4 regions of the Fundidesulfovibrio magnetotacticus genome follow, and region 4 is predicted to be linked to each of the others. Evidence: predicted binding sites of a transcription regulator. Region 4 holds the regulator's gene; each other region holds the start of a gene.

Region 1 (7,308 bases), on a different contig from region 4:
ACGATGATGTCTCCCAGGGTGAAGCTCGTGCCGGTGATGGCCGTGCGCACGGTGCGGTATTCCGCGCCGAAGAGCATGAGGGCCAGGTTGTCCAGCACGTACCAGACGCCCGTGGTGACGATGATCACCGTGAGCGGTTCGCGGACCTGGCGCTCGGCCCGGAACACGGGCTTGATGAGCAGGTCCTGCATGAAATAGCCGAAGAAATAGAGCAGGGGGGGCACCACGAGGAGCGCCAGATAGGGGTGCATGCCCGTGAGCTTGATCAGCCAGTAGGCGCTGAACATGCCCACCATGAGCAGGGAGCCGTGGGCGAAGTTCACCACCTTCATCACCCCGAAGATCAGGGTGAGGCCCAGGGCCGTAAGCCCGTACATGGCCCCCATCATGGCGCCGTTGAGCACCGCTTGGATCACAGCGGTCATTGGTCGTCTCCGGGAGTGATGCCCCCCGGGGCGCGCGGGCGACCCGGGGGGCGTTGAACGGACGGGCTACTTGTTGGCGGGGAACACCGGGGTGTACCCGGCGCGGCGGGCGGCCTTGGGCCACACGGTGACGCGGTCGAGCTTGCCGTCCACCTCGGCCACCTGGACGATGACGATGCCGGCGTTCTTGTTCTGGCCGTTCTCGTCGAACTCCACGCCGTCGTAGGAGACGATCATGGCCGGGCCGGTGGTGAGCTTGGTGGCGGCCAGGGCGTCGCGGACCTTCTTGGGGTCGGTGGAGGCGGCGCGTTCCAGGGCGTCGGCGATCACGTACATGGCGGCGTAGGCGTCAACGGACTCGCCGGTGAGGTCGTAGCCGTACTTCTTCTTGAACTTCTCGTTGGTGGCCTTGGCGCCGGGCTTGTTCACGTCGGTGTTCCACTCCACCTCGTCGAAGAGGTAGAGGCCGTTCTTGGCCACGTTCTCAAGGAACTTGGGGTCGGCATGGCCGCCGCCGGAGGCGATGATGGCCTTGGGCTTCACCTTCATCTCGGCCATGGTGTTGGTGAGCAGGATGGCGTCGGAGGCGTTGGAGACGAGCATCACCACGTCGGGGTTGGCGCTCTTGAGCTTGGTGACGACGGGGGTGAGGTCGGTGGCGGTGGAGGGGTAGGGCTCGTCCAGGACGATCTGGTAGCCTTCCTTCTTGGCCAGGTCGCGCCACTTCTCGGCAAAGCCGGTGCCCCAGTCGCCGTTCTCGAAGACGAAGGCGATGGTCTTCATCTTCTGGCCGGTTTCCTCCTGGATGTCCTTGAGGAAGCGGAACTGGTCGCGCACCCACCAGGAGTCCTTGGCGGCGATGCGGAAGACATACTTGAAGCCGCGCTCGGTGATGGTGTCGCGCACGGCAACGGGAACCACGAAGGGGATGCCGTAGCGCTCGGCGGTCTGGGTGGCGGGGTAGGTGACGGCCGAGTTCCAGCAGCCGGTCATGATGTTCACCTTTTCGGTGTTGATCAGGCGCTCGGTCTCGGAGACGCCCACGGTGGGGTCGCTCTTGGAGTCGGCGTAGACCAGCTCCAGCTTGGCTCCGCCCAGGCTCTTGATGCCGCCTGCGGCGTTGATTTCCTCGATGGCCATCTCGCGGGCCTGCTTGCCCTGCACGCCCACCGAGGCCGAGGGGCCGGAGAGGGGTTCGACGTTGCCGATCTTGATGCTCTTCTGGGCCAGGGCCTGGGTGGAGAGACCGGCGGTGAGGAGCGCCGCCGCGAGGAGTCCGGTGAGTTTTCTGCCGAAAGACGCCGTGTTCATGCTCAACTCCCTTCGTTGTGGGTTGTCGCGCGTTTGCCTGGTTCCTTAGCCTTTGGGGGAGCGCCTACAGGCGGCCCTTGGCGATCTCCTGGAAGCCCTCTTCCAGGATGGCCAGGCCGCGTTCGAGCTGCTCGTCGGTGATCACCAGGGGCATGAGCGTCCTGATGACGTTGCCGTGTGTGCCGCAGGAGAGGAGCAGAAGCCCCCTGTCCACGCAGTATTTCACCAGCGCCTTGGCCTGGGCCATGGCCGGGGTCTTCTTTTCGCGGTCGGTCACCAGTTCCAGGGCGCGCATTGGCCCCAGGCCGCGTTCCTCGCCGATGATCTCGTAGCGCTCCATCCACTGCGCGAAGCGGGCCTGGAGGGTGGCCCCCAGTGTGCGGGCGCGCTCCAGGAGTTTTTCCTCCTCGAAGACCTCCAGAACGGCCAGGGCCGCGCGGCAGGAGACGGGGTTGCCGCCGTAGGTGCCGCCGGTGCCCCCGATCTGGGGCGCGTCCATGATCTCGGCGCGTCCCACCACGCCGGAGATGGGCATGCCGCCGCCCATGGACTTGGCCACGGTGACCAGATCCGCCGCCACGCCGTGGTGGGTCATGGCGAAGTATTCGCCGGTGCGTCCGAAGCCGGTCTGCACCTCGTCGGCCACGTAGACGATGCCGTTGGCGCGGCAGATGGCCGAGAGCTTCTCGAAGTAGCGGGTGGGCGGGGTGACGAAGCCGCCCTCGCCCAGAACGGGTTCGGCCACCAGGCAGGCGACGGACTCGGCGGCGGCGTGCCCGATGAAGAAATCGTTCAGGAGGTCCGCGCAGGCCGCGTCGCAGGTCTTGCGGTCGAGGCCTATGGGGCAGCGGTAGCAGTAGGCGTAGGGCATGCGATAGACTTCGGGGGCGAAGGGACCAAAGCCGAACTTGTAGGGCTTCACCTTGCTGGTCATGCTCATGGTGAGCAGAGTGCGCCCGTGGAAGCCGCCCTCGAAGACGATCACGCCCTGGCGCTTGGTGTGGCTGCGCGCGATCTTCACCGCGTTCTCCACGGCCTCGGCCCCGGAGTTGGCCAGGATGGCCATCTTCTCGAAATCCCCGGGGGCCAGGGTGCAGAGCTTCTCGGCCAGGCGGATGTAGGGCTCGTACATCACGATGTGGAAACAGGTGTGGATGTACTTGTCGGCCTGGTCCTTCACGGCGGCGGAAACCTTGGGATGGCAGTGGCCCACGTTGACCACGCCGATGCCGCCCGCGAAGTCGATGAGTTCGCGCCCGTCCATGTCGGTGATCACGGCGCCGGAGGCTTTGGCGGCCAGGAAGCGGGTTACGTTGAAGGGACCTTTGGGGACGTAGCGGTCGCGCAGTGCCAGGAGCTCTTGGGTCTTGTCGGTGTGTTGTGCCACAGGGTGTCCTCTCGCACGGGGTTGATGGGTCGGGCTCGTGCCCCGCCGTTGACGAAAAAGCCAAGCTGGATGAGCAAGAAGCAAGCCAGGATGCGCGAGAGACAATAAAGCGTTTGCTTACGAGCTGTTACTATACAAACTCCAAACAGAACCAAGGCCAAATGATGCGAGCATGAATCAAGTATATCAAAAAAATGCAAAAAACCGAATAGTTATAAACGATGCACAAATGAATCAAATATCTTTAACGAAATTGACAATTTCCATTTCAATTTGCCTCGGCCCGGAGCAGGAGGCCCACCGCGTCCGCCATGCACGACAAGGGCTCGCAGGCACTGACACTTGATCTTCAAGTTCCAGTCCGTCTGATTCGTTATTGAAGCCCGGTCATGATTCAGAAATGAATCGGCCGGGTTTGATGCCGTACCGGGCCAGCTTGCGCACCACCGTGGACTGGCTCACCCCCAGAAGCGTCGCCATCTCCCGGGTGGTGCGGCAGCGCGCGGCCGCCTGGCGCAGCGCCCGCGCACTGGCCTGGTCCGCAGACTCGGCGAGACCGCGCGGCTGGGCCTCTCCCAGTGCGCCGCCTCCCGGTCCCAGGGCCTCCTGCACGGCCTCGGTGAGGTCGTCGCCCTCGCTCATCACGAAGGCCTTCTGGATGATGCCCACCAGCTCGCGCACGTTGCCCGGATAGTCGTGGGCCTCCAGCAGGCGCATGGCCTTGGGCGTGAGCCGCTTGGCCTTGGCGTAGCGCGCGTTGCAGGCCGCCAGGTAGAACTCCGCCAGCCCGAAGATGTCCTCCCGGCGCTCCCGCAGCGGCGCGATGCGCACGATGAAGGTGTTGAGCCGGAAGAAGAGGTCCTTGCGGAAGCGTTTCTGGTCCACCAGGCGCTCCAGGTCGCAGTTGGTGGCGGCCACCACCCCGCACTCCACCACCTTGGACTCCGCCCCGCCCAGGCGGCGCAGCTCGTGGTCGTCCAGGTATTTGAGGAGCTTGGCCTGCACCGAGAGCGGGATGTCGCCCACCTCGTCCAGGAAAAGGGTGCCGCCCCGGGCCAGCTCGATGAGCCCGGCCTTGCCCTGCTTGAGCGCCCCGGTGAAGGCCCCCTTCTCGTAGCCGAAGAGTTCGGCCTCGAAGAGGTTCTCCGGCACGGCCGGGCAGTTGATGGGGATGAAGGGCTTCTTGGCCCGGGGGCTGTGCTGGTGCACGAACTTGGCCAGGAGCCCCTTGCCCGTGCCGGATTCCCCCAGGATGAGGATGCGCGAGGCGTCCATGTGCGCGAGTTTCAAAAGCGCGTGCAGGCAGTGGCGCATGGAGGGGCTCTCGGCCACCACGTCCTTCTGGCGCAGCTCCAGCATGGAGAGCTCCGCGATCTCGTGGCGGTAGCGCTCCTCCACCTTGCGCGCGTTCTGAAGCCCCTCGCGCAGGGCGTTGAGTTCCGTGACGTCGCGCTCGTTGACCACCACCATGGCGATGGTTCCGTCCGGGCCGAACACCGGCGAGCCCGTCACCAGGAGCTGCTTGCCCGTCTTGGTGATGCGCTGGATGATGCTGGACTGGCGCCTGTGGCGCAACACGTCCAGGGTGACCGAGTGGTCCACTAGGCCTTCGTCCAGGATGCAGCGGATGCTGCGGCCCACGTAGTCGGAGGCCTCCACGGAGTTGAGCCGCTGGGATTCCCGGTTGATGTCCAGGATCACGCCGCTGCCGTCGCAGATCCAGATGCCCTCGGAGACCGAATCGAGCACGGCCCGCAGCTGGATCTCAGGCACGGGCAGCGAGCCCTCTGGCAGGGCGTCGTCCAGGAGCAGGGCCGCGCCCACGATGGCCCCGTCGCGCACGATGGGCCAGGCCTGGGCCGCCAGGCGGCGTTCCCCGGCCTCCAGGACGCGGGAGGTGCGGCGTTCTTCCTCCAGGCAGTCGCGCAAGAGGGGCAGCAGCTCCGGCGGCGTCTGGCCCGGGGGCGACTCCAGGCCCAGGATGCGGGCCGCGCTGGGGTTGGCGGAGACGGGCCGCAGGTCGCGGTCCACGGTGAAGAGGCCCTTGCCGAGACTGCGCAGGGCGTCCCCCTCGTCGAAGGGGGGCTTGCCGCGCCGCGAGCGTGCGGGAGCGCCGGGGTTTGCCATGTTTGGAAAATGCCCCGAAACCGTCCCGCCCGCAAGAGGGGGGCGGTCGGCGGAGGAGGACGACGGAAAGGAAAGCGCGCCAGGACGCCATGGCGTCCCGGCGCGCGGGCGTGCGGGGCGGGCCGGCTAGGGCGAAACGATCACCATGTGCAGGTCGCAGACGTTGGTCATGGTGGGGCCTGTCTTGAGCAGGCGCCCGATGCGCTCGAAGAAGTGGTAGGAGTCGTTGTCGCGCAGCGAGGCGTTGATGGAGAGTCCGGCCGCGTGGGCCATTTCCACCAGCTCCGCCGAGGCGAAGGCCCCGGCGGCGTCGGTGGGGCCGTCGGTGCCGTCGGTGGAGGCGGAGAGGAAGAAGATGTCGGCCCCCTTGAGCTCGTCGCGGGCCAGCTCGGCCAGGAAGGCCAGGGCCATCTCCTGGTTGCGCCCGCCCTTGCCCTCGCCCTTGAGGGTGACCACGGTCTCGCCTCCGGCGATGATGCAGGCGGGCTTTTTCACAAGCAGCTCGGTCTTGCGCACATCCTTGGCGATGCCCCAGAGAAACTTGGCCGCCTCGCGCGATTCGCCGGTGAGGGCGCAGGTGAGGGCGGCCGTGTTGTAGCCCAGGGAGCGGGCAGTCTCGCAGGCCGCGGTGAGCGCCGCCTGGTTGGAGCCGATGAGGATGTTGGAGGCCAGTTCCGTGGCCGGGTCGCCGGGCTTGGTGGTCTCCTCGATGCGGCCCTGCACGCCCAGCTCCAGGGTGCGCAGCACGTTGGCCGGGGCCTTGTCCTGGAGCTGGTACTTCTCGATGATGGCCATGGCCTCTTCGAAAGTGGTCTCGTCGTGGCTTGTGAGGCCCGAGGCGATGGTGTCCAGGCGGTCGCCCACCACGTCGGAGAGGATGAAGTTGAGGCTGCGCGCCGGGGCCATGAGCTTGAGGAGCCTGCCGCCCTTCACGGCGGAGATGTGTTTGCGGATGCAGTTGATCTCGCCGATGTCCGCCCCGCAGGCCAGGAGCGCCCGGGTCATGTTCTGCTTGTCCTCCAGGGTGAGGCGCAGGGGGCCTTCGGGGAGGTCCAGGGAGATAGGGCAGGGCAGCAGGGCGGAGCCGCCGCCCGAGACGAGGTTGAGCACCAGGGTCTTGGCGTCGGCGGCGCGCACCAGGTCCGCGATGCGCTGGGCCGCGCCCACGCCCTGCTCATCAGGGGTGGGATGGCCCGACTCCACCACCTCGATGTGCTTCAGGGGCTCGGCGTGGCCGTATTTCACGGAGAGGAGCCCGGAGTGGATCCTGTCGCCCAGGATGTCCTCCAGGGCCTTGCCCATGCGCGCCGAGGCCTTGCCCGCGCCCAGCACGAGCACGCGCTCGAAGCGGTCCAGGTCCACCTCGTGGCGCTCGTCCTCGAACGAAACCAGAAGCCTGGAGCCCTCCAGGCGCACGTGGTTCACGATCATCTTGTAGGGATCGACCCTGTCCAGGGCCGCTTGGAACATCTGGGTGAGGTGCTCGAACGGACGCGGCATGGAGCGGTCTCCTTGGTGTGTCCCCGTGGGAGCGGGGCGTCCGGCGCGGGGCCGGGTCGCGGGGGAAGGCCCGGGGGCCGCCGCCCGGCGGGCGGCCGCCCTTTCATAGCCTGATCCGCCTACGAAGGGAACCCGTGCCCGCGCCCGGCCGGGCGACTCAATAGAAACCTTCCAAGGCCGTCAGGGCCAGGGCGGTGGCGATGTATCCGTAGACGGCGGCCTCGGTCAGCAGGGTGATGGCTCTCTTCATGGTCCGTACCTCTCGTGGTGTGTCCGGCAGCGTTTACGGGACAGTCCCGCCTGGGAGCGAACCGGTTACAGGCGATGTGGGGCGGCGCTGCCCGTGCTGTCAGCGGCTCCTTCTCCGGGGGGAGCATCGTCCGCGTGCAGGTGAAGTGTCCGCGCTGCCGGTCGCCACGGTGCCGGAGGACTAACGCCAGCCCGTGAAGTCGGTGCTGGTGGCATTGAAACACGCTCCACCTCGTGACGGGGAGAAGGGCATGGGCCAAGTGCTTCAAGCAACCGGCACGGCTCAACGGGGCTCATGAGCGCAGCGTC
Region 2 (7,308 bases), on a different contig from region 4:
CTGGCCTTTCCCGCCCTGTTCGCCGCCGTGGAGCAGGCCTCGGCCGGGTTGTCGCTCACGCCTCCCTGGGGCCTGGCCCTGCAAGGGCTCGCCCTGGCGGCGGTGCTGGTGGGGCCGCCCACGGTGTGCATGGGCGCCACCGCACCCTTGCTCACCCAGGCCCTCAGCCGCGACGTGGCGACCTCCGGTGCGGTGCATGCCAGGGTCTACGGCGTGAACACCGCCGGAGCCTTCCTGGGTGCGGTGGCCGCGGGGTATGTGGCCGTGCCCGAGCTGGGGCTGCCCGGCACGTTGGTCTTGGCCGCGTCGCTCAATCTGCTGGCCGCCGCGTGGTTCGCCCTGGCGCGCGACCCCGTTCAGGCCGGGACCGCCGCGAGCGTCGCCGCCTCTGCCTCCTCCGGTGGGCGCTCGCTGGACGAGGAGGGCGGCCCGGGAGCGGGGCCGCCGTCGCCGTCCTCTCCCGGGCGCGGCCTGGGGTTCGCCCTGATGGGGCTGGCGTTTCTCAACGGCTTCCAGTCCATGGGGCTGGAAAACGTGCTGGTGCGCTTCGTGGCCCTTTCGTCGGGCGGCTCGGCCTACGCCTTCACCATGGTGGTGGGGATGTTCGTGCTGGCCATCGCGGCGGGCGCGCTCCTCGCTGGCCGATTCGCCCGGCTGGGGACGCGCGCTGTCTGGCTCAACCAGATGGCCATCGCGGCCCTGCTGCTCCTGCTGTTTCCATCGCTGGACACCTGGCCTTACTGGGCGCACCGCCTGCGCCTGCTCTTCGCGCCGGACCTCGCCGGTTTCTGGGCCTGCCAGGCCGCCGGATTCGCAGCCCTTTCGCTGGCGGCGGGGGGGCCCGCCCTGCTCATCGGGGCGGCCGTGCCCCTGGTGTTCAACCGCCTGCGCAGCGATCTGGCCACGGTGGGCAGCCTTTCGGGGCGCATCCTTTGCGCAAACACGGTGGGCAACCTCACGGGGAGTCTCGCGGCGGGAATCCTCCTGCATCCGCTGTTGAACAACGGGCAGATCTATCTGCTTTGCGCCGTGCTGTCCCTGGCCGGGGCCTGGCTTGCCGCAAGGGAGCTGGGCCCGCGCACGCGGCTGACCACGGGCCTGGCCGCACTTGCCGCCCTCGCCCTGATCCCCGCCGCGCCGGGGTACGATGCCCAGCGCTTCATGATGGGCACGTTCCGTTTGCAAATGCCCCTGGCGTCCTCCTGTGTTTCGCCCAAGACGTTCTTTGATGAATTTCACGACGGCGTGGAGCGTCTCTTCCAGGAGGACGGTCCGGAAGGCACGGCGTCCGTGCTGCGCGCTCCTCGGCAAATCTGGCATTCCGAACAACCCCTTGCGGTGTTCGTCAACGGCAAGTCCGACTCCTCCACGGTGGCGGACATGTCCACTTTGCGCCTGCTGGCGCACATTCCGGCGCTTCTCGCACCCTCTCGCGGCCGGTCGCTGGTGATCGGCCTGGGCACGGGCGTGACCTCCGGGGAGCTTGCGCGGTATGCGGACGCGTCTTCCATCGAAACGGCGGAAATCTCCTCCTCGGTCATCAAGGCGCTTCCGCTTTTCGCAGCGTTCACCGGGGGCGTTCATAGGGAGCCCAGGCATCGCCTGCTGCACGGCGACGCCTTCCGCATCCTGGCGCGCTCCGCGGACCAGTGGGACCTGATCGTCTCCGAGCCGAGCAATCCCTGGGTTCTGGGCGTGGACGCTCTCTTTTCTAGGGAGTTCTACCGCCTGGCCGACCAGTGCCTGGCTCCGGGCGGAGTGTTCGCGCAGTGGGTCCACGTCCACGATGCCTCGGCCCAGGTGCTCGGGACCGTGATCTCCACCCTGCGGGAGCGGTTCCCCTGCGTTCGGGTGTTCATGACCCAGGCGAACGACCTGCTTCTCCTGGCTTCACGGGAGGATCTGGCCCCCGGGGTAACAGCGGCGGGAGCGCTGTGGGCGGCGTCGCCCGGCGTGCGCGCGTCGCTGGCGGAGGCGGGGATCTGCTCCCTGGAGGCGCTTCTGGGCCGGGAATTCCCGCTCCCCGCACTGACCGGGCCGGTGCAGACGCTCGACAAACCCATGCTGCATTACATTGCGGGCCGGAATTATTTCATGGGGGCGCGTGTCTCGGAGCGCCAGTTGCTGTCGGGCGCGCCGCTGAACGCCCAGGGGCTGCTCGAACGATACGTTTCGATCCGCCCGGAGGGCCGGCTGGAGCGCGCGGAAGCGTCGGCGATCCTGTCCTCGGCCGTGGACCGCCGGGGCGAAGAGGCGACACCCCTCCCCTTGGAAAAGCAGCTCGAGGAACGCCTGGAAACCATCATGCGCTGAAGACGTTCGATCCAGTTGACTTGGAGGCGTATTGCGCCTAATATGCCTTTTTGCCCGACGCCAGCGTAGCTCAGTTGGTAGAGCAGCTGATTCGTAATCAGCAGGTCAGGGGTTCGAGTCCCCTCGCTGGCTCCAGAGATGATAAGGGTTCCAGGGTTTCATGCCTTGGAGCCCTTTTTCGTTGGGCGCATTTTGTCCCCCACCTGTCCCCCAATCTCAGATTATACGGGGTGAAATCGGGTGAAACTTTTTCCGCCAATCCTCCTCCTGGTCTCCTGTCCACGAGTTTGTTTTGACCTACCTTCCCCTACCGCCGCCCCTCGCGCGTAGTGGTGACCTCTTGGTGTCGTTTCGCGGCCACGCCAACGGGGCGGGAAACGAGCAACGGCCCGCCTCCAGGTGAGAGACGGGCCGTCCGAGCGTTCGGTCAGCGTCGTTTTTACGCCGTGCCTGGATCGGCCAGTTTGGGCGCGGTCACGCCCTGGCCTTCTGCACACGTAGATGCTCTGGGAAGTCTTGGTCCGGGGCCGGGCCTTCGGGCATCTCGCGGATTGCCTTCCCGACGCGGCAAAGCTGTTCCTTGGCGTCTTTCAGGTAGCTGGCGGCGAAGTCCTCGAAATTCGTCAGGTTGAGGAACCGGGCCAAGGCCGTTGACCACCGCTTGGGCGTTGCGTATCTGGCTGGCATGGAGATAGACTCTGGAGGAGAAAATGCTTGCCCATGCTGTTCAGCAACGGCGTCCAGCCAGATTGAAGGCTGTTCACAATCGGCTAAAGCTACGTCATCTTCTGACCCCGGCCAAGGTTTGGCGCAGATCCTTAAACTCCATCCTCAAGGGTGATGACCCATGGTCACCCTTAACCCATGTAGCCAACACGGCCGGTACTGTGCCGCTCGGCTTCATGAGTCGAACGTTTCTCATTAGCTGGGCAAAACTCAAGAAGCAGTTAGGTGGTGGAAAGTTCTCCAACGGGAATGGACGTTTTGGTGTCGTCGGCCCAAGCGACGAACCATTCCTCTCACGGATTTTCGCCACAAAGGATCGCACCCGGCTCGTTTTAGTAGATCTTGCTGCAAGATCTCCCCAGGAGGCCCGTGCAGTTTTCGCTAAGTTAGCAACGCTTCAAACTGCCACCCTGGGTGGTCCTCCTCTGGCGAAATCCATGCGCTCGGCCATGAATCATTCCGTCGAAGTTTGGCGCGAGGTGGCTTCGGATGTGGCTGATGGAATTGGAGTGCAGTTGGCAACCCAAGAACCCAACAAGCCGTAAGCGAGGCGGGTATGCGCTATGTCGGTCCAATACTGGCAGCCGTCTGTGTGCTAGTGCTGATTAACTCGTTTCTTAATTCAATCGCGCATGAGCGGGGTGATCTATTTATCAGTTTGTCCACGCAAGATTGTTGGGAACGGGCTGGTCTTAAAGATGAACTACGGCACAGGTGCCTGGATCAGGAGTCCCGTTGGCAAAAACTCAACCGGCGCATGTCATGGTGGAAGTAGATTCGTGTTCCCAGTCTGCCCTCGTACGGACATGACGACCTCGCTGCCAACGTCAATCTGACCTGAACGGATCAAGCTTACCCAACCAAGGCCCCTCCCGGAAGCCGTCGCCCGACGATAACGTGTAAGCCTTGGAACGAAGGCTTACACTTGGCTGTCGCTTAAGTTTACGACTGGAACGGTCAATGCGCCCCGCGTGTTCGCAACCATATGATATCATTCACTATGACCGAGTGAACACATTTTGCATGATCGCTCCACATAACATTTCGTTTTAGGAGATCCCCATGCCTAGGCGTTCCCTAGATGCCGTGATCCTAATAATCCTGGTCGCATTACCGTCGATCGCCTTTGCAACCTCCAACTACACCGTACAGGATCTCGGACGAGGGTATGCCGTCAGCATTAACGATTCGGGGCGTGTGGTTGGGAGTCTAAATACAAGCCCAGGTAATTCTCCCCTCCCATTTGTATACAGCGGCGGCGTGTACTCAATCATAAGTGTTGGGGCAGGAGATTATTATGGCCAAGCAACATCTATTAATAATAGCGGGATTGTTTCCGGGAACTATGGAGTAATTGAAAACAACTCAGTCTCTGGGTATGGAAACTTTTTGTACAACTCAGCAACAGGAATATTGACCAATATAAATTTAAACGGTGTCAACACTTATTCAGACTCTCGGATTAATTCCGTCAATGACAGCGGACACTACACAGGTGCAATGCACTTTGAAAATAATCCTGTATACCAGATGCCATTTGTCAGCGATGGGTCTAGCTTCAAAATGTTAAGCACTCTTTCAGGATTTGGCGGAGAAGCATTCTCTATAAACAATAACGACGTTGCCGTTGGCATGATCGCAACAGAAGAAATAGTCGATGGGTGGCAACGCACTCGCGCCTTTGTCTATGACGGGACGACCTCAGAGTATTTAGCCTTACCAGGTCATAGTCGTGCGCTTGGTGTAAATGATGCGAACGTTATAGTTGGAAGATTTGGTGAAAAATTTGACGACAGGCTGCAGCATGGATTCATATATGGCAACGGGTCATATACAGATCTTGGTCTCGGAGTAGCACTTGGGGTTAACAATAAAAATTCAGTAGTTGGTACAAGCTTTATTCCTGGTGACTCATCAGCTTACCTCTATGAAGACAACACGATGTACAGCTTAATATCTTTGGTTACTGGCAAAAGCGAATTTATGTCACTCAACTGGGCCTTTGACATCAACGAACGTGGACAGATTGTCGGACAAGGGAGAACCATGAACGGCGAGTGGCATGCCTTCCTTGCAACGCCCGTTGAGGACCCAAATCCTACCGCCACCCCAGAACCATCCACCATGCTCCTCATGGGCATCGGTGCGGCTGGCGCGGCCTTCATGCGGCGGCGTAAGATGAAGCAAGCCAACTAGACTCACCCCCAGCGACTTCCCGGCCCGGCTGCTCACGTGAGTGGCTGGGCTTTTTTGCGCCCGTTGACGAACGCCAACACCTCGGCCATCCTCGCGCCATGTACCCAGCCTGCCCTCGATGCGGTCACGATGACATTGCCCCAACCGAACCCGCACGGGCCAGCCCTCCCGCTGGACGCCTTGCCGCTGCTTGACGCAATGGGACGCCGCTGGTGAGAGGTTGCCGAATCCCAAGCGAGGAGCCTGAGCCGCCTCCATGGTTCGCTGGACTCCCTGTTGCATAGCCGTGACGGTTGGAAGCGTTTCTTGGGTTCATCGGGACGCCCAGCTCCCACCCCGAGACGAGTACGCGAAGGCTCGGGGTGCGTAGGCCCGGACAGGCCATTACCCCTGCCGGGTTCACCTGGGCGACTAAACGATAAGGCCCCGGTTCATCCACACCAGGAGAGGCACAGCACTTCCCGGCCCGCGTCCTCCGGGTGCTCGCTCAAATACCGCCTCGCGGCCGCCTCCGCGTTCTCGTCAGGCTCGATCCAGATCAGGACGGGCTTGCGGTTGGCAGTGTTCTCTTCCAGCTTTTTGATACGCGCTCCGAATCTGTTCTTGGTGCTCATCTCGTACCTCCCATTTGACCTTCCAAAGTTGAAAGCCGTTTCTCAAAGTCCGCCGCCTCCAGGGCCTTGCGGTGGCCCTCCACGAGCCCGGTCAGGGCCTGGCCCTCGCTAGGGGTGATGTCGCCGCGCGCCACGGCCTCCAGGATCGTGGATGTGACCTTGGGCAGGTCCGCCGCGCCCTCGATCTTGGGAAGCCCCGCCAGGGTGACGGGTGAATCCTTCCGGGGCGGGCACAACCGGTCCAGCATGGCCTTGAGCACCGGGGCGTCACCGGCCAGGGCCATCTCAAGGGCTTTCGCCATCAAGGCGTCCGCTTGGCCGTCGATCAGGGCTTGCGCCGCCAGCGTGGCCCTGTTCCTGCTCCCCTGTGCCCTGCCCTTGGGATTCCCAGACTGGCCCGGCTTCCAGGCCGTGGCGGGCGGTTTACGTGCTGGTTTCAGTGCTTTGTCAGACATTCGCCATCCTCCTCATCTCCATTCGCGTATTGTTTGCGCTCATTTCGTCATGGCCGCGCCCTGGCCGTTCGCACGCCGCACTGAGTCTTTCACCTCCAGGATTGACTGTGGGGCATCCTGGCGCAATTCTCTGGCCTCCCGACAGGGGCAGGCCTCGCAGACCTCAGCACAACCCGGACGGCAGCCGCCGCAGCCGCCGCCCATGGGCTCGCCGTTTATGATCCAGCGCGCCGGGTTCATGCCGCGTCGTTCCCGACCGCATCGCTTCTTGGCGACTCCGGGAAGAGGCGCGCGATGCTGTCCGCCTGTCGGCGCACCACGTCAACAAGCTGCCTGGCAACCTCCTGTTCCTCGGGCGTCTTCGTTTCAGCTTCGGCCTCCAGCCTGGCGATGTGCGCTGCAAGGGCCTCGTCATGGGGAAGGCTCGGGTCATACCCGTTGGCGAGCATGGCGTCACGGAGGGCGGCGCGAAGCTCCTCGTGAGTCATTGCCCGCGCCTTGGCCTTGAACGCCTCCACGGGGTCGGAGAGGTCGCCCATGCGCTCCACGATCTTGCCGACGCGGTTCTTGAGGTTCGTGCTCATCGTGATCCTCCGTCTTTCAGGTTCGTCTCCAGGGCCGCAACCCTCGCTTCGAGTTCCGCTGTCTCCAGGGCCTTGCGGTGCCCTTCCACGAGCCCGGCAAGGGCCTGTCCCTCGCTGGGGGTGATGTCGCCTCGGGCCACGGCCTCCAGGATCGTAGCCGTCGCTTTGGGAAGGTCCGCCGCGCCCTCGATCTTGGGCAGCCCGGCCAAGGTGACGGGGGAGTCCTTTCGGGGCGGGGCCAAGCGTTCCAGGCACAGGCGAAGCGCCGTTATGTCGCCTTCCAGGGCCTTCTCCACTGCCTTGCGGGTCAGGGCCTCGGCTTCGCCATCCAGAAGCGCCAGCACGGCCATGGTGGCTTTGGCCCGGCACCCTTTGGGCTTGCCACTGGGGTTCCCCGACTGGCCCGGCTTGAACGCCGTC
Region 3 (7,308 bases), on a different contig from region 4:
TCCTTTTCGCGGGCCTTCATTTCGGCCTCGGACATGCGGGGGTTGTAGTTCTCGGGATCGGCTTCCACCTCGAGTTCCTCGATGTTGCGCGAGTCGGCGTCCACCTTGATGGTGGGGATCACGTGGCGGCCTTCGTAGTCGTCGCGGTGGGCGAACTCGTAGCCGGCGGCCAGGGTGGTCATGCCCATTTCGCGGAAGAGCTCCTGGTAGTGGTGGGCGCGCGAGCCGCCCACGAAGAGCATGGCGGTCTTGCCGGTGGTGCGGGGCTTGATCTCGGCCAGGGCGGCCTCCACCTCGGGCATTTCCTCGGCGATCACTTCCTCGACGCGCTTGATGAGCTCCGGGTCGCCGAAGTGGGCGGCGATGCGGCGCAGGCTCTTGGCCGAGGCGTTGGCGCCGATGAAGTTCACCTTGATCCAGGGGATGCCGTACTTGGTCTCCATCATGTCCGCCACGTAGTTGATGGAGCGGTGGCACATGACGCAGTTCAGGTCCGAGAGCTGGCAGGAGGCGAAGTCGTTGTAGGTGGAGTTGCCGGAGAAGGTGGCGTTGAGGGTGATGCCGCACTTCTCCAGGATGCGTTCGATCTCGAAGGCGTCGCCGCCGATGTTGTATTCGCCGAGCATGTTGATCATGAACTTGCCCTTGCGAACGGGGGTGTCGGAGGTGCCGACCACTTCGGTGAAGATCTTGTTGTTGGCGATGTGGTGGCCCGCCGACTGGGACACGCCCTTGTAGCCTTCGCAGGAGAAGCCGAAGATGTTGATGCCCAGCAGGGCCTTCATCTCGCGGGCCACGGCGTGCACGTCGTCTCCGATCAGGCCCACGGGGCAGGTGGAGAAGATGGCGATGGCCTTGGGCTTGAAGAGGTCGTAGGCTTCCTGGATGGCCTTCTTGAGCTTCTTCTCGCCGCCGAAGATGATGTCCTCATCCTGCATGTCGGTGGAGAAGGCGTAGGGGATGTAGTTCTCCGCGCCGGGAGCGGAGGCGTCGGTCTGGTTGCGGCGGGTGAGCCAGGAGTAGAATCCGCAGCCGATGGGCCCGTGCGTGATGTTGATGATGTCGCGCGTGGGGCCCAGGATGACGCCCTTGCAGCCGGCGTAGGTGCAGCCGCGCATGGTGATGATGCCGGGAACCGTGCGCACGTTGGCCATGATCTCGCGATCCTCGGCGCCGTCGGTTTCCTTGATGTAGATCTGCTGGGAGCGCTTGCGGCCGACCTTCGGGGGGTACTTGGCGAGAAGCTCCTTCCTGGCCTCTTCCGGATCGATGTCCGGGATGGTCAAGGGGTCCTTCAGTGGGGCGTCCATAACGTATCCTCTTGGGCGCGAGGCCGGTTATTCGATGGCGCAGGCGCCGGTTTCGCCGGTGCGCACGCGAATGGAGTCGGAGAGGGGCAGCACGAAGATCTTGCCGTCCCCGGGCTTGCCGGTCTTGTTGGCGGCCGCGATGGCGTCCACCACGGCGGAGACCTTCTCGTCGGGCACCACCACCGTGACCATTCTCTTGGCGAAGAGCTTGCCCTTGGAGCCCAGGATCTCGGCGGCCTCCTGGTTTCCGGCGGCCGCGGCCGCGGCCACCTCCGCATTCACCAGGCCCTTGCCCCGGCCCCAGGCCTCGTGGGCGAAGAAGGCCGCGATGCCCGCATCGGTGAGCGCCTTCTTGGTCTGGTTCATCTTGTTCATGCGAACCACCGCGATGACTTCTTTCATGACCTGGCCTCCCCGATGCTCGAGACGTCGGTCTCCTTGACGCCGGAGGAGATGGTGACCATCTCGTCCACGGGGGAGACGAAGATCTTGCCGTCGCCGAAGTTGCCCTTGCCGCCGGTGCGTGCGGCGTCCACGATGGTCTTGACCACGTATTCCTTGTCCTTCTCGGAGACCACGGTCATGATCTGGACCTTGGGGATCTCGTCGTAGGTGACTTCGCCGATCTTGATGCCGCGCTGCTTGCCGCGGCCGGCCACGGCGAGCTTGGTGGCGGCCGGGAAGCCGGACTCCATGAGGGCGGCCATGACGTCGTCGGCCTTCTCGGGGCGGACGATGGAACGGATCATGATGAGGGACATGCTGGATTCTCCTGCCTTGATGGGTGTTTTCGTCCGGGCCTAGTTGGCGATGCCGTATTCCACGAGCAGGGCTTCCAGCTCTTCGATGGGCAGCGGCTTGGGGATGACGAACATCTGGTTGTCCTCGATCTTCTTGGCGAGCTTCAGGTACTCGTCGGCCTGGGGGTGCTCGGGGGAGTAGTCGATGACGGTCTTGCGGTTGAGCTCGGCGCGCTGCACCTGGTTTTCGCGGGGCAGGAAGTGGATCATCTGGGTGCCGAGGCGGTCGGCCAGGGCGGTGATGAGGTCTTCCTCGCGGTCCACCTTGCGGGAGTTGCAGATCAGGCCGCCCAGGCGCACGCCGCCGGCCTCGGCGAACTTCACGATGCCCTTGCAGATGTTGTTGGCGGCGTACATGGCCATCATTTCGCCGGAGACGACGATGTAGATCTCCTGGGCCTTGCCTTCGCGGATGGGCATGGCGAAGCCGCCGCAGACAACGTCGCCCAGGACGTCGTAGAAGACGTAGTCGAGGTTCTTGTCTTCCTTGTAGGCGCCCAGCTGTTCAAGCAGGTTGATGGAGGTGATGATGCCGCGGCCGGCGCAGCCGACGCCGGGCTCGGGACCGCCGGACTCGGTGCACATGGTGCCCTTGAAGCCGGGCTTCAGGATGTCTTCGAGTTCGACGTCCTCGCCTTCCTCGCGCAGGGTGTCGAGCACGGTCTTCTGCTGCAGTCCGCCCAGGAGCAGGCGGGTGGAGTCGGCCTTGGGGTCGCAACCCACGACCATGACTTTCTTGCCCAGGGTGGCCAGGCCCGCCACGGTGTTCTGCGTGGTGGTGGACTTTCCGATGCCGCCCTTGCCGTAGATGGCGATCTTTCTCATGACATGCCTCCAAAAGGGGATGGGTTTTGCGCGTTGGCATGAGGGCTAGGGCAAGCCCCGTGCCAACATGGGCAAAATTTGGCAAAATTGGCAAATCATGAGCATTGGCGCGGGCTGGCGGACACGCTTGATCAGCGCGTGAATTTCATGGATTACAGGCCATGTCGTAACTTGCGACAAAATTGTCTTCATTTTTGTCGCATTTGTTCGAACGCTTTTCCAGGGCGTGTCGACAACCGGGGCAAAAGGCGCTACGTCGCGGCCTTCGGCCCGCCCGAGGCAGGGCGGAGTTCCGGCGCGCATCGACGCGCCTTTGAGAAGGAGTCGCTTTCATGGAGATCGTCTACTACCTGCTCTACGCTGCGGCCGGCGCGGCCGCCGGCATCCTGGCCGGCCTTCTTGGCGTGGGCGGCGGCATCGTCATCGTGCCCATCCTCTCGGTGCTCTTCGCCTGGCAGGGCATCGCCCCCGAATACCTCATGCAGATGGCCCTGGGCACGTCGCTGGCCTCCATCATGTTCACCTCGGTCTCCAGCATGCGCGCGCACCACGCCCACGGCGCGGTGCGCTGGAACATCGTGAAGCTCATCACCCCGGGCATCGTGCTGGGCACGCTGGCCGGGTCCAAGCTGGCGGCCTGGCTCTCCTCGGGCTTCCTCAAGGGCTTTTTCGTGTTCTTCCTTTACTATGTCTCCCTGCAGATGTTTTTGAACTTCAAGCCCAAGCCCAGCCGCGAGATCCCGGGCATCGGCCCCATGACCGGCGTGGGCGGCTTCATCGGCGTGATCTCCGCCCTTGTGGGCATCGGCGGCGGCACGCTCACCGTGCCCTTCATGACCTTCTGCAACGTGCCCATGCACCAGGCCGTAGGCACCGGCGCGGCCATCGGCTTCCCCATCGCCGTGGCCGGGGCCGTGGGTTACATTTTCGGCGGCATGGGCAAGGTCGGCCTCCCCGAGGCCTCCCTGGGCTTCGTCTACCTCCCCGCCATGATCGGCCTGGTGGTGTGCAGCATGCTCACGGCCCCCACGGGCGCGCGCATCGCCCACAAGCTCCCCGTGGCCATGCTCAAGAAGGTCTTCGCGGGCTTCCTGGTGATCATGGCCACGCGCATGCTCTTCCAGATCCTCTAAAAAACGCGGACCCTGCGGACGCGGGATGGGCTTACGCATGGACACATCCTCCCCCGCACTCTCGCGCGACGAAACGCGCCGCCTGCTCGAGGCCCTGATGGACAACTCCCTCGAAGGAGTGACCGTCACGGGCCCCGACGGGCGCATCGAATGGGTGAACAAGGCCTTCACCGCCATCACCGGCTTCGCCCCGGAGGAGGTGCTGGGCCAGACGCCGCGCGTGCTCAAGAGCGACCGCCACGACGAGGCCTTCTACCGCGACATGTGGCAAAGCCTCGCCGAGAACGGCCGCTGGGAAGGCGAGATATGGAACCGCCGCAAATCCGGCGAGGCCTACCCCGAGTGGCTGCGCATCACCGCCCTGCCCGACGACTCGGGCAGGCTCGTGCGCTACCTGGCCGTGTTCCACGACCTCACCGACCTCAAGCGCCAGCGCGACATGCTCCTGCACGAGGCCTACCACGACGCCCTCACCGGCCTGCCCAACCGCCACCTCTTCCTGGACCGCCTGGGCCAGGCCCTGCGCCAGAGCCAGGGTCAGGGCCGCCACGTGGGCGTGGTCTGCCTGGACCTGGACCGCTTCAAGACCGTCAACGACAGCCTGGGCCACGTCACGGGGGACATCATCCTCTCCGAGGTGGCCCAGCGCCTGGCCCCGCTCATGCGCCAGGCCGACACCCTCTCGCGCTTCGGCGGCGACTCCTTCTACCTGCTCCTGGACGCCCTGCGCGACCCCGAGGACGCCGCCCACGTGGCCGGGCGCGCCCTGGCCTGCCTGAGCGACCCCATGACCGTGCGCGGCGAGGAAATCTACATCTCGGCCAGCGTGGGCATCACCATCTCCCCCGCCGACGGGCACGACCCATCCCAGCTGGTGCGCAACGCCGAACTGGCCATGTACCGCGCCAAGGATGCCGGAAGGAACAACTTCGCCTTCTTCACCGAGGACCTGGGCGAACGCGTCATGGGCGCGCTGCGCCTGGAGAACGACCTGCGCAAGGCCCTGGCCCGCAAGGACTTCGTGCTCCACTACCAGCCCCGCGTGGACATGCTCACGGGCCAGATCACGGGCATGGAGGCCCTGGTGCGCTGGAGCCAGCCCGACGGCGGGCTCGTTTCCCCGGCCGACTTCATCCCCCTGGCCGAGGAGACCGGGCTCATCCTCTCCCTGGGCGAGTGGGTGCTCGAAGAGGCCTGCCGCCAGACCGCCCTCTGGAGCGCGGAGGGCCTGGGCGCGCTCAAGGTGTCGGTGAACCTCTCCCCCAGGCAACTGGAGCAGCCGGGGCTCACCGGGCGCACGCTGGCCCTGCTGGAACGCACCGGCCTGCCCCCGGAGCAGCTGGAAGTGGAAGTGACCGAGAGCGTCTTCCTCAAAGATTTCGGCATGGTGAGCCAAGCTCTCTCCGCCCTCGCCGAGGCCGGGGTGGGCGTGGCCCTGGACGACTTCGGCACGGGCTACTCCTCCCTGGCCTACCTCAAGAAGCTGCCCATCAAGACCCTGAAGATCGACAAGTCCTTCGTGGACGGCCTGCCCCTGGACCGCGACGACGCGGCCATCGTCACCTCCATCGTGTCCATCGCCGCCAACCTGAACATGGACGTGGTGGCCGAGGGCGTGGAGAGCTCCGCGCAGCTGGAATTTCTGCGCCGCCTCAACTGTTGCAGCAGCTTCCAGGGCTACCTCTTCGCCAGGCCCCTGGCCGCCTCGGAGTTCGCCCTGCTCATGGCCCGGGGCGGCTACTACGACTTCAAGGACCATCTGAAATGAGACTCGTCGACTCCACCCTGCGCGAGGGCGAACAGAGCTTCGGGGTCTATTTCCCGGCGCGGGCCCGCCGGGACGTCCTCACGCGCCTTGCGCGCCTGGGCGTGGACGAGGTGGAGCTGCCAAGCCCCCTGCGCGACCCCTCCGTGCCCCCCCTGGCCGCCCATGCCCTGGCCCTGGAGGACGGCCCCGCCGTGAGCGTCTGGTGCGCCTGCCGCGCCGACGCCCTTGCCGCCGGGGCCGCCCTGGGCGCGCACTGGGTGCACCTGGGCATGCCCGCCTCCCGCTTCCACCTGGCCGGACGCCTGGACATGACCCTGGAGCAGGGCGAGGCCCACCTGGCCCGCCACGTGGAACTGGCCCTGCAGGCCGGGGCCAGGGCCGTTTCCGTGGGCCTGGAGGACGCCTCACGCGCCGCGCCCGAAGACCTGGAGCGCCTGGGCCGCGCGGCCCTGCGAGCCGGGGCCGGGCGCGTGCGCCTCTCCGACACCGTGGGCCTGTGGCAGCCCCTGGGCGTGGCACGGCTGGTGGAGCGGCTCAAGGCCGCGCTGGACGCGCCCCTGGGCGTGCACTGCCACAACGACTTCGGCATGGCCACGGCCAACGCCCTCTCGGGCCTGCTGGCCGGGGCCGACTTCGCCGACGCCTCGGTGCTGGGCCTGGGCGAGCGCGCGGGCCTGGCCCGGCTGGAGGAGCTGGCCGCCTACACGGCTCTGAACCTGGGCGCCCCCTACCGCGTGGAGGAGCTGGCTGGGCTGTGCCAAGCCGTGTCCGAGGCCTCGGGCGTGCCCATCGAGGCGCGCAAGCCCGTGGCCGGGGCCGGGCAGTTCGCCTGCGAGACCGGCCTGCACGTGCACGGCCTGGCGCGCGACCCCGCTCTCTTCGAGCCCTACGACCCCGCCCGTCTGGGCCTTTCCCGGCGGGTCGCCCTGGGCGGGAAAAGCGGACGCGCCGCCGTGGCCGCCAGGCTGCGCGAGCTGGGGCAGGACCCGGCCTCGCGCGACCTCGACGCCCTCACCGAGGCCGTGCGCGAGGCCTCGCGCCGCCTGGGCAGGCCCCTCACGGATGAGGAGGCCCGGGCCATCCTGGCGCCGTAGCCTCGTCCGATTTCCCGGACTGTCCGAAAAAACGCCCCTCCCATTGACCGGCCCCCCGGCGCTTGCTAGGCATTCACTGGGGTTCCTGCCAGAACCCGGCCTGCCTTGCCTGCTCCTCCCTCATCGGCTTCGCGGGGCGCGTTCGCCCGCGCGGAGGACGTGTCTGGAAAACCGTGTCGCGCTCCGGGACGGGATCGCATGCAACACTATGAAATCGTTGATTTTCCCAAAAACGTTCAATCTGGCGCGATTCTTGATGGCGTCCGGGGTCCGGCGCGGCGCGCCCCGCGCGCGTCCGGCCGAGAACCCCATCCACGGAACGCCATGATCCGAGAACCCCGGCCGCGCGGCCCCTGGCCCCGCGGCCCTGCCCCACTT
Region 4 (7,308 bases):
GCGCGTCAGCCCGGCAGGTCCACGGGATCGCTGGGGATGCAGCGGTAGTCCAGGTTCACGCCCTTGCCGCGCAGAAAGTCCAGGCAGGTTTCGTCTTCCTTGCTCAGGGCGATGTGCTGGCAGACCTGGCGCTTTCCCGGGCCGTAGTGCAGGTTGCCCAGGTTGAGCTTCCGGAAGTCCAGCCCGGCCTCGAAGGCGCGCCGGGCGTCCGGGCAGGAGGCGAAGAGCACCAGCACGTCCCTTTCCATGAGCCTGCGCGAGTCCAGATATGTTTGGACCTCGGCCACCTTCACGAAGGAGAAGTCGATGCCCAGCGGGATGGCGATGGACATGATCTGCTGGCGCAGTTCGTCCTGGGCCAGTTCGTCGTTGGCCACCACCATGTAGCGGGCGTCGGTGAAGGGCAGCCAGGATTCGATCACCTGACCGTGCACCAGGCGGTTGTCGATGCGCACCCAGAACACGCCCTACTCCCCCGCCACCTTCTTGCGCAGGATCTCGCCCGCCACCACGATGCCCTGCACCCCGGCGGTCTTGGCGTCGGCGGCCAGCTGCGAAAGGGCTTTGGTGCGCGTGGAAAGAATCTTGATGAGCATGGGCAGGTTCACCCCCGTGACCACCTCCACCAGGCGCTGCCCCATGAGGGACAACGAGAGGTTGGTGGGCGTGCCGCCGAACATGTCCGTGACGATGATCACGCCGCCGCCCGAATCCAGGGCGCGGATGTCGGCGTCGAGCTGTTTCACGGTCTCGGCCGTGTCCACGCCCACGTTCACGCTTACGCAGCGCACGTCCTGCTGGGGACCCAGGATCATTTCCGCGGCCTTGAGGAGTTTGTCGCCGTAGTCGGTGTGGGTGACGATGATCACGCCCACGGATTTGCGCGCTTCGGTCTGGTCGTTCATCTTGGTCGGATCAGCCCTTTTCGATGTGTCGATGTTCAAGCGTCATGGTGTAGCCCGCCTCGCGCAGGCTGTCAAAAACCGCCTCGGCCACGGCCACGGAGCGGTGACGGCCGCCTGTGCAGCCCACGGCCACGGTGAGCCGGTAGCGGCCTTCCTGGGCGTAGAGGGGCAGCATCTGCCGCAGGAAATCCACCAGCCGGGGCAGGAAGGCCTTGCCCTGGGGGGATTCCAGCACGTAGTCCACGATGGCCTTGTCCTGCCCGGAGAGGGGCTTGAGCCCGGCCTCGAAATAGGGGTTGGGCAGGAAGCGCAGGTCGAACACCAGGTCGGACTCGGCCGGGATGCCGTATTTGAAGCCGAAGCTCATCACGTGCACCTTCATGGCCGTGCCCTGGCCCTCCAGGAACATCCATTTTTCCTGGAGCTGGCGGCGCAGGTCGTGCACGGAGAAGCCGGTGGTGTCCATCACCAGATCGGCGGCGTCGTGCAGGGGGGCCATGCGTCGGCGCTCCTCGTCCACGGCCTCGCCCAGGCCGTAGCCCTCGGACTCGTAGGGATGGGGCCTGCGCGTGGTGGCGTAGCGGCGCATGATCTCCTGGGTGGAGGCCTCCACGAACACGATCTGGATGTGGCTACCCGAAGCGCGTATCTCGCCCAGGGCGGTTTCCCAGCTGTCGTCCAGGTCCGTGGCGCCCAGTCCCAGGGCCAGGCCCCGGTGGCGCACTGCCGCCTGCCCCTGGAAGAGGCTGGCCAGCTTGGGCATGAGCACGGGCGGCAGGCCGTCCACGCAGAAATAGCCCATGTCCTCGAAAACGTTGAGGGCCGTTGATTTCCCGGACCCCGACAGGCCCGTGATCACCACCACGGGCAGATGGACGCTCGCTCCCGGCATGGCATCGCTCCTTGTGAAAAGTCCCCGCCGCGTGGTCGCGCGGCGGGGACCGGCCTATCACACATCGCGTCCGTTTGCGTGACGAAGCCGCCGGCCCTCACGGGGCCCGGCAGGTTCACGCGTGGCTGGAAAGCACCTTCCAGAGAGCCTCGTGGTCGGCTGCGTCCAGGAAGGAGCGCCGGAAGCCCTCGTCCGAGAGAAGCCGCGAGATCTGCGCCAGGATGCGCAGGTGCATGCCCGCCACGTGTTCGGGCGCGAGCACCAGGAAGAAGATGCGGCAGGGCTTGTGGTCCAGGGATTCGAAATCGATCCCCGCACGGCTGCGCCCGGCCACGATGACGATCTCCTTGAGCGAATCCATCTTGCCGTGGGGAATGGCGACGCCGTCGCCGATGCCCGTGGTGCCGAGATTCTCCCGGTCCATGAGCACGCGCAGCGCCTTTGCCGGGTCCACGTCCGGGAAGGCGGCGGCCACGGGGGCCACCAGCTCCGCGAGAACGTCGGGCTTGCCCCCGGCCGCCAGGTCCTCCAGGACGAAGTCCTTGCGCAGGTATTCCCCCAGGCGCATCAGAGGGAAACCCCAGGATCGATCAGGCCGTAGTCGCCGTTCTTACGCTTGTAGAGCACGTTGACGCGCTCGGTTTCGGCGTCGAGGAACACCAGGAATTCGTAGTGCATGGCGTCGAGCTGCTCGGCGGCCTCTTCAACGCTCATGGGCTTGGGGCTGTACTTGTCGGATTCCTCGATGGCGTGGACCTTGCCCTCGGTGGTGAAGCTCACCACGCCCATGGTCACGTCGCCCTGGGTGGCCTTGCGGCGGTCCTTCATCTTCTCGCGCAGCTTGCGCAGCTGGGCGTCGAGCTTGTCCGTGATCATGTCGATGGTGGAGTACATGTCGTCGGAGCGCTCGTGGGCCGAGATGTGCATGGCGTCGGCGTCGATGACCACGTCGGCGATCTGGCGGGTCTTTTCAACGGAAAGAGTGACCACCACTTCGGCGTTGTCGGAATTGCTCATGTACTTGGAGAGCTTGTCGAAACGCTTGGCAGCATATTCCTGCAGGCCGGGAGACGGCTCGAAGTTCTTGAAATTGAAAGCGATATTCATGATGACCTCCGGGGGTGACGCCGCGTGGCGGCGGATTTGACTACAAAACGTCCTTGCGCTTCGAGGAGGACTCGATGCCCATGGCCATGCGGTACTTGGCCACAGTGCGCCGCGCGATGTTCACCTGCAGGCGCTGCTTGAGAATCTCCGCGATCTGTTCGTCGCTGGTGGGCTTTTTGGGGTCCTCGGCCGAGATGAGCTGTTTGATCACGGCCTTGACCGACTCCGAACCCACCGAGGAGCCGTCGTCGAGTTCCAGCGCCGAGTTGAAGAAGAACTTGAGCTCGTAGATGCCGTGCGGGGTGGCCACGTACTTGCTCGTGGTGATGCGGCTCACGGTGGATTCGTGCATGCCGATGTCGTCGGCCACGTCCTTCAGGATCAGGGGGCGAAGCCGCGTCACGCCGTCCTCGAAAAACTCGCGCTGAAATTTCACTATGGATTCGAGCACCTTGAACAACGTGCGCTGGCGCTGATAGAGGCTCTTCATCAGCCACTGGGCGCTGCGCATCTTGTCCTGGAGATATTCCTTTTCCTTGTTGGCGCTGGAACGGCCCATGTCCTCCATGTAGTAGGGGGAAAGCTGGAGCTTGGGCAGGCCGTCCTCGTTGAGCACGATCACGAAGTCGTCTCCGTATTTGTACACGAACGCGTCCGGGCTCACGTACACCGGGTCCGGCGAGCTGAAATGCGAGCCGGGCATGGGGTCGAGCGTCTGGATGATCTCCAGATACTCCTTGACCTCCTCCATGCTCAAGCGGAACTTTTTCGCCAGGGGCTTGTAGCGCTTCTTCTCCAGGTCTTCCAGGTGGTCGCGCACGATCTCCAGGAGCACCGGGTCCGTGTAGCCGTACACCTCCAGCTGCACCAGCAGGCACTCCTGGGGCGAACGCGCGGCCACGCCCACGGGATCGAGCCGCTGCAGCACCTGGATGACAACCTCCACCTCTTCGGGAGTGACCGCAAGCACCTGGGCGAGTTCCTCCGCGCTGGAGCGCAGATAGCCCCCGGAGTCGAGGTTGCCCACGATCTCGTCCGCGATGGCCTGCTGCCGCGCGTCCAGGGGAGAAAGGCTGATCTGCCACGCCAGGTGGCCTTCCAGCGAGGGCTTGGCCGTGAGCCTGGCCTCGAAGGACATGCCCTCCTCGGGCGTCTCGTGCTCGCGCACCGTGGCCTGGCGCGAGGTGGAAGCGAAATCGCCCAGGTAGTCGTCCCACTCGGCCGTCTTCATCAGCTCGCGCTGCATGGCCCCCTCCTCCTGGGTGGGGTCGGGGGCGTGGGAGTCCTCGGCGATGGTGGGCTCGGGCCGCTCGTCGTCGAACTGGGTCTCTTCGAGCAGCGGGTTCTCCATGAGCTCCTGCTGCACCGTCTCCACCAGCTCCAGACGGGAAAGCTGCAACAGCTTGATGGCCTGCTGCAACTGGGGCGTCATCACCAGCTGCTGCGAAAGCTTGAGTTGCTGCCTGAGCTCAAGTGCCATCGTGCTGTCGTCTCCTTGTGGATTGGACCGGGCGGCTAGCAAGAAGAATGCCGGACGCCCGCCTAGCCCGGTGGTTATGCACCAAAACCGAACCGGAAGCAAGACTTGACGGCTTTTTCCGTGAAGCGCCAAGGACGGCGGGGGCGGACGAACGGGCAGTCCGGGGAGAACCTTCCGGCGCGCAAAGGGCTTCGCCCTCCGCACTCCCGGGTGGCTTCGCGGGTTTCACCGGGTTCTGCGCGGCCGGACAGGCGGCCATCGCCGCATTTCGCCCGACGTATCGGCTACAGGGCGATGTCGCGCCAGAGGGCTTCGCGTTTTCCCTGGGCGGTGAGCAGCAGGCGCACGGCGTCGCGCACCGCGCCGTGCCCTCCGGGCAGGCGGGAGACCCAGGCGGCCAGGCGCAGGATTTCGGGCTGGGCGTCGGCGGGGGCCATGGGCAGCCCGGCCCGTCGCATGGGCGCGGCGTCGAGCCAGTCGTCGCCCATGTAGGCCAGGTGCGGGAAGTCGAGGCCGCGCTCGGAGAGGATGCGTTCCAGGACGGGGAGCTTGCGCAGGTGGCCGCCGTGGAAGGCCGTGACGCCAAGCTGCCGGAGCCGCTCCTCGGCCTGATGGTTGGGCAGCCCGCTCAGGGCGGCCACTTCGATGCCCGCGCGCTCCAGGAGCTTCAGGCCCATGCCGTCGGGGATGGAGAAGCACTTGAGGGACTGCCCTTGCTCGTCCAGCCAGAGGCGGTTGTCGGTGAGCACGCCGTCCACGTCGAGCACGAGCAGGCGCACGTCGCGGGCCAGGGCCAGGGCGCGGCGGCTGAGGCCGGGGCGCGCGGGGCGTTTGAAGGGTCGCATGAGGGGGGAGAGGAAGGCCCCGTCGGCCGGAGAAGGCCGACGGGGCGCAGGTTTTATTACGATTCCCGCTGGGTCTTGGCGGCCCGGATGAATTCCCGGAAGAGCGGGTGGGGCTTCATGGGGCTGGACTTGAATTCCGGGTGGAACTGGCAGCCCAGGAACCAGGGGTGCCCGGGCAGCTCCACGATTTCCACGAGGGATTCGTCGGGAGAGAGCCCGGAGAAGACCATGCCCTTCTCGGCCATGCGGGCGTGGTAGGCCTTGTTGAACTCGTAGCGGTGGCGGTGGCGCTCGTCGATCTGGGCCTTGCCGTAGGCCTCCATGGCCTTGGTGTCGGGCTGAACCACGCAGGGGTAGGCGCCCAGGCGCATGGTGCCGCCCATTTCGGAGTCCATGTCGCGCTTTTCGATCTTCTTGGTGCGGAAGTCGTACCATTCGCGCATGAGGTAGATCACGGGATCGGGGCTCAGGCGGTTGAATTCCTCGGAGTTGGCCTCGGTGAGCCCCAGGACGTTGCGGGCGAACTCGATGCAGGCCAGCTGCATGCCCAGGCAGATGCCGAAGAAGGGGATCTTGTTCTCGCGGGCGTGGCGGATGGCGGCGATCTTGCCCTCCACGCCGCGCGAGCCGAAGCCGCCGGGGACGAGGATGCCGTCGAGTCCGGCCAGGCGCTGGGCCACGTTGGCCGAAGTGACCTCCTCGGAGTTCACGTAGAGCAGGTTCACGTGCACGCCGTTGGCCACGCCGCCGTGGATGAGGGCCTCGTGGAGGCTCTTGTAGGCCTCCTTGAGGTCCACGTATTTGCCCACGATGCCGATGGAGACCTCGCCCTGGGGGTTGGCCAGCTTGTGGGTGAGGTCCTTCCAGGCGGCGAGTTCCGCGTTCTTGGCGGGCAGGCGCAGGAGGATGGCGATCTTCTGGTCCACGCCCTCGGCGTAAAGCTTGAGGGGCAGCTGGTAGATGTTGTTCACGTCCACGGCGGTGAACACCGCGTCGGGGTCCACGTTGCAGAACTGGGCGATCTTGTGCTTGAGCGACTGGTCGAGGTCGATCTCGGAGCGGCAGATGATGATGTCGGGCTGGATGCCGATGGAGCGCAGCTCCTTGACGCTGTGCTGGGTGGGCTTGGTCTTCAGCTCGCCCGCCACGCGGATGTAGGGGATGAGCGTCAGATGGATGTAGAGGACGTTGTCCTTGCCCAGGTCGGAGCGCAGCTGGCGGATGGCCTCCAGGAAGGGCTGGCCTTCGATGTCGCCCACGGTGCCGCCGATCTCGATGAGGGCCACGTCCTCGTCCTTGGCCACGCCGAGGATGGAGCGTTTGATCTCGTCGGTGATGTGGGGGATCACCTGGACCGTGCCGCCCAGGTAGTCTCCCCGGCGCTCCTTCTGGATGACGGTGTTGTAGATGCGCCCGGAGGTGAAATTGTTGTTCTGGGACATGGGGAGGCTCAGGTAGCGCTCGTAGTGCCCCAGGTCGAGGTCGGTCTCCGCGCCGTCGTCGGTGACGTAGACCTCTCCGTGCTGGAAGGGGTTCATGGTCCCGGGATCGACGTTGATGTAGGGATCGAGCTTCTGGATGGTCACCCTCAGGCCCCTGGCCTGAAGGAGCGCGCCTATGGAGGCGGCGGCCAGCCCCTTGCCCAGGGAGGACAACACGCCCCCCGTGACGAATAGAAACTTTGTCTTCATGCGGCCCTGCCTCCTTGGAACCGGCAAAAGTGGTAAACCCCGGCCCAGTTGACGCATTGGGCGGGGGCAAGTATCTTCCTCCGGACACGTCTAAGCGACCGGTCCGATTTTTTCAAGAAACCCCTTGGAGCTCCCAGCATGGCCCTCGTGAAAACCCTGGTGGTCACCGGCTTCGGCACCAACTGCGAGTCGGAGTCCGCGCATGCCGCGCGGTTGGCCGGTTCCGACCAGACCGACATCGTCTACTTTTCCGACATCACCGCCGGCAGGGTGGACCTGCCCGGCTACAACTTCCTCATCTTCCCAGGCGGATTTCTGGACGGCGACGACCTCGGCGCGGGCCAGGCCGGGGCCATCCGCTGGAAATTCGCGGCCACGAAGGACGGCA

What was found. Region 4 encodes sigma-54, which starts transcription at its own class of promoters, with help from an activator protein. Its sites were predicted from a motif close to CTGGCACGGNNNNTGCTT; they were not measured.
Region 1: a site for sigma-54 is predicted at 3,195-3,212, ahead of gabT (4-aminobutyrate--2-oxoglutarate transaminase). Genes of this name have one in related genera too.
Region 2: a site for sigma-54 is predicted at 3,988-4,005, ahead of NNJEOMEG_RS00845 (PEP-CTERM sorting domain-containing protein). Genes of this name have one in related genera too.
Region 3: a site for sigma-54 is predicted at 2,984-3,001, ahead of nifH (nitrogenase iron protein). Genes of this name have one in related genera too.

What each region holds. Positions count from the first base shown of each region.
Region 1 covers NZ_BLTE01000033.1:12,908-20,215, forward strand. The annotation lists gene NNJEOMEG_RS19945 (branched-chain amino acid ABC transporter permease) at 1-425, opposite strand, end outside; gene NNJEOMEG_RS19950 (ABC transporter substrate-binding protein) at 492-1,736, opposite strand; gene gabT (4-aminobutyrate--2-oxoglutarate transaminase) at 1,801-3,123, opposite strand; gene NNJEOMEG_RS19960 (sigma 54-interacting transcriptional regulator) at 3,511-5,250, opposite strand; gene NNJEOMEG_RS19965 (glycerate kinase type-2 family protein) at 5,377-6,750, opposite strand.
Region 2 covers NZ_BLTE01000001.1:172,235-179,542, reverse strand. The annotation lists gene NNJEOMEG_RS00865 (fused MFS/spermidine synthase) at 1-2,313, shown strand, start outside; tRNA gene NNJEOMEG_RS00860 (tRNA-Thr) at 2,373-2,448, shown strand; gene NNJEOMEG_RS00855 (hypothetical protein) at 2,788-3,000, opposite strand; gene NNJEOMEG_RS00850 (hypothetical protein) at 3,024-3,584, shown strand; gene NNJEOMEG_RS00845 (PEP-CTERM sorting domain-containing protein) at 4,102-5,235, shown strand; gene NNJEOMEG_RS00840 (hypothetical protein) at 5,667-5,849, opposite strand; gene NNJEOMEG_RS00835 (DUF5681 domain-containing protein) at 5,846-6,304, opposite strand; gene NNJEOMEG_RS00830 (hypothetical protein) at 6,541-6,888, opposite strand; gene NNJEOMEG_RS00825 (DUF5681 domain-containing protein) at 6,885-7,308, opposite strand, start outside.
Region 3 covers NZ_BLTE01000002.1:265,047-272,354, forward strand. The annotation lists gene nifD (nitrogenase molybdenum-iron protein alpha chain) at 1-1,310, opposite strand, end outside; gene NNJEOMEG_RS04180 (P-II family nitrogen regulator) at 1,338-1,712, opposite strand; gene NNJEOMEG_RS04185 (P-II family nitrogen regulator) at 1,709-2,071, opposite strand; gene nifH (nitrogenase iron protein) at 2,111-2,935, opposite strand; gene NNJEOMEG_RS04195 (sulfite exporter TauE/SafE family protein) at 3,268-4,068, shown strand; gene NNJEOMEG_RS04200 (putative bifunctional diguanylate cyclase/phosphodiesterase) at 4,106-5,836, shown strand; gene NNJEOMEG_RS04205 (LeuA family protein) at 5,833-6,930, shown strand.
Region 4 covers NZ_BLTE01000014.1:118,218-125,525, reverse strand. The annotation lists gene NNJEOMEG_RS15045 (PTS sugar transporter subunit IIB) at 6-464, opposite strand; gene NNJEOMEG_RS15040 (PTS sugar transporter subunit IIA) at 468-905, opposite strand; gene rapZ (RNase adapter RapZ) at 916-1,797, opposite strand; gene NNJEOMEG_RS15030 (PTS sugar transporter subunit IIA) at 1,913-2,365, opposite strand; gene hpf (ribosome hibernation-promoting factor, HPF/YfiA family) at 2,365-2,904, opposite strand; gene rpoN (RNA polymerase factor sigma-54) at 2,945-4,384, opposite strand; gene NNJEOMEG_RS15015 (KdsC family phosphatase) at 4,669-5,229, opposite strand; gene pyrG (CTP synthase) at 5,286-6,920, opposite strand; gene NNJEOMEG_RS15005 (phosphoribosylformylglycinamidine synthase subunit PurQ) at 7,059-7,308, shown strand, end outside.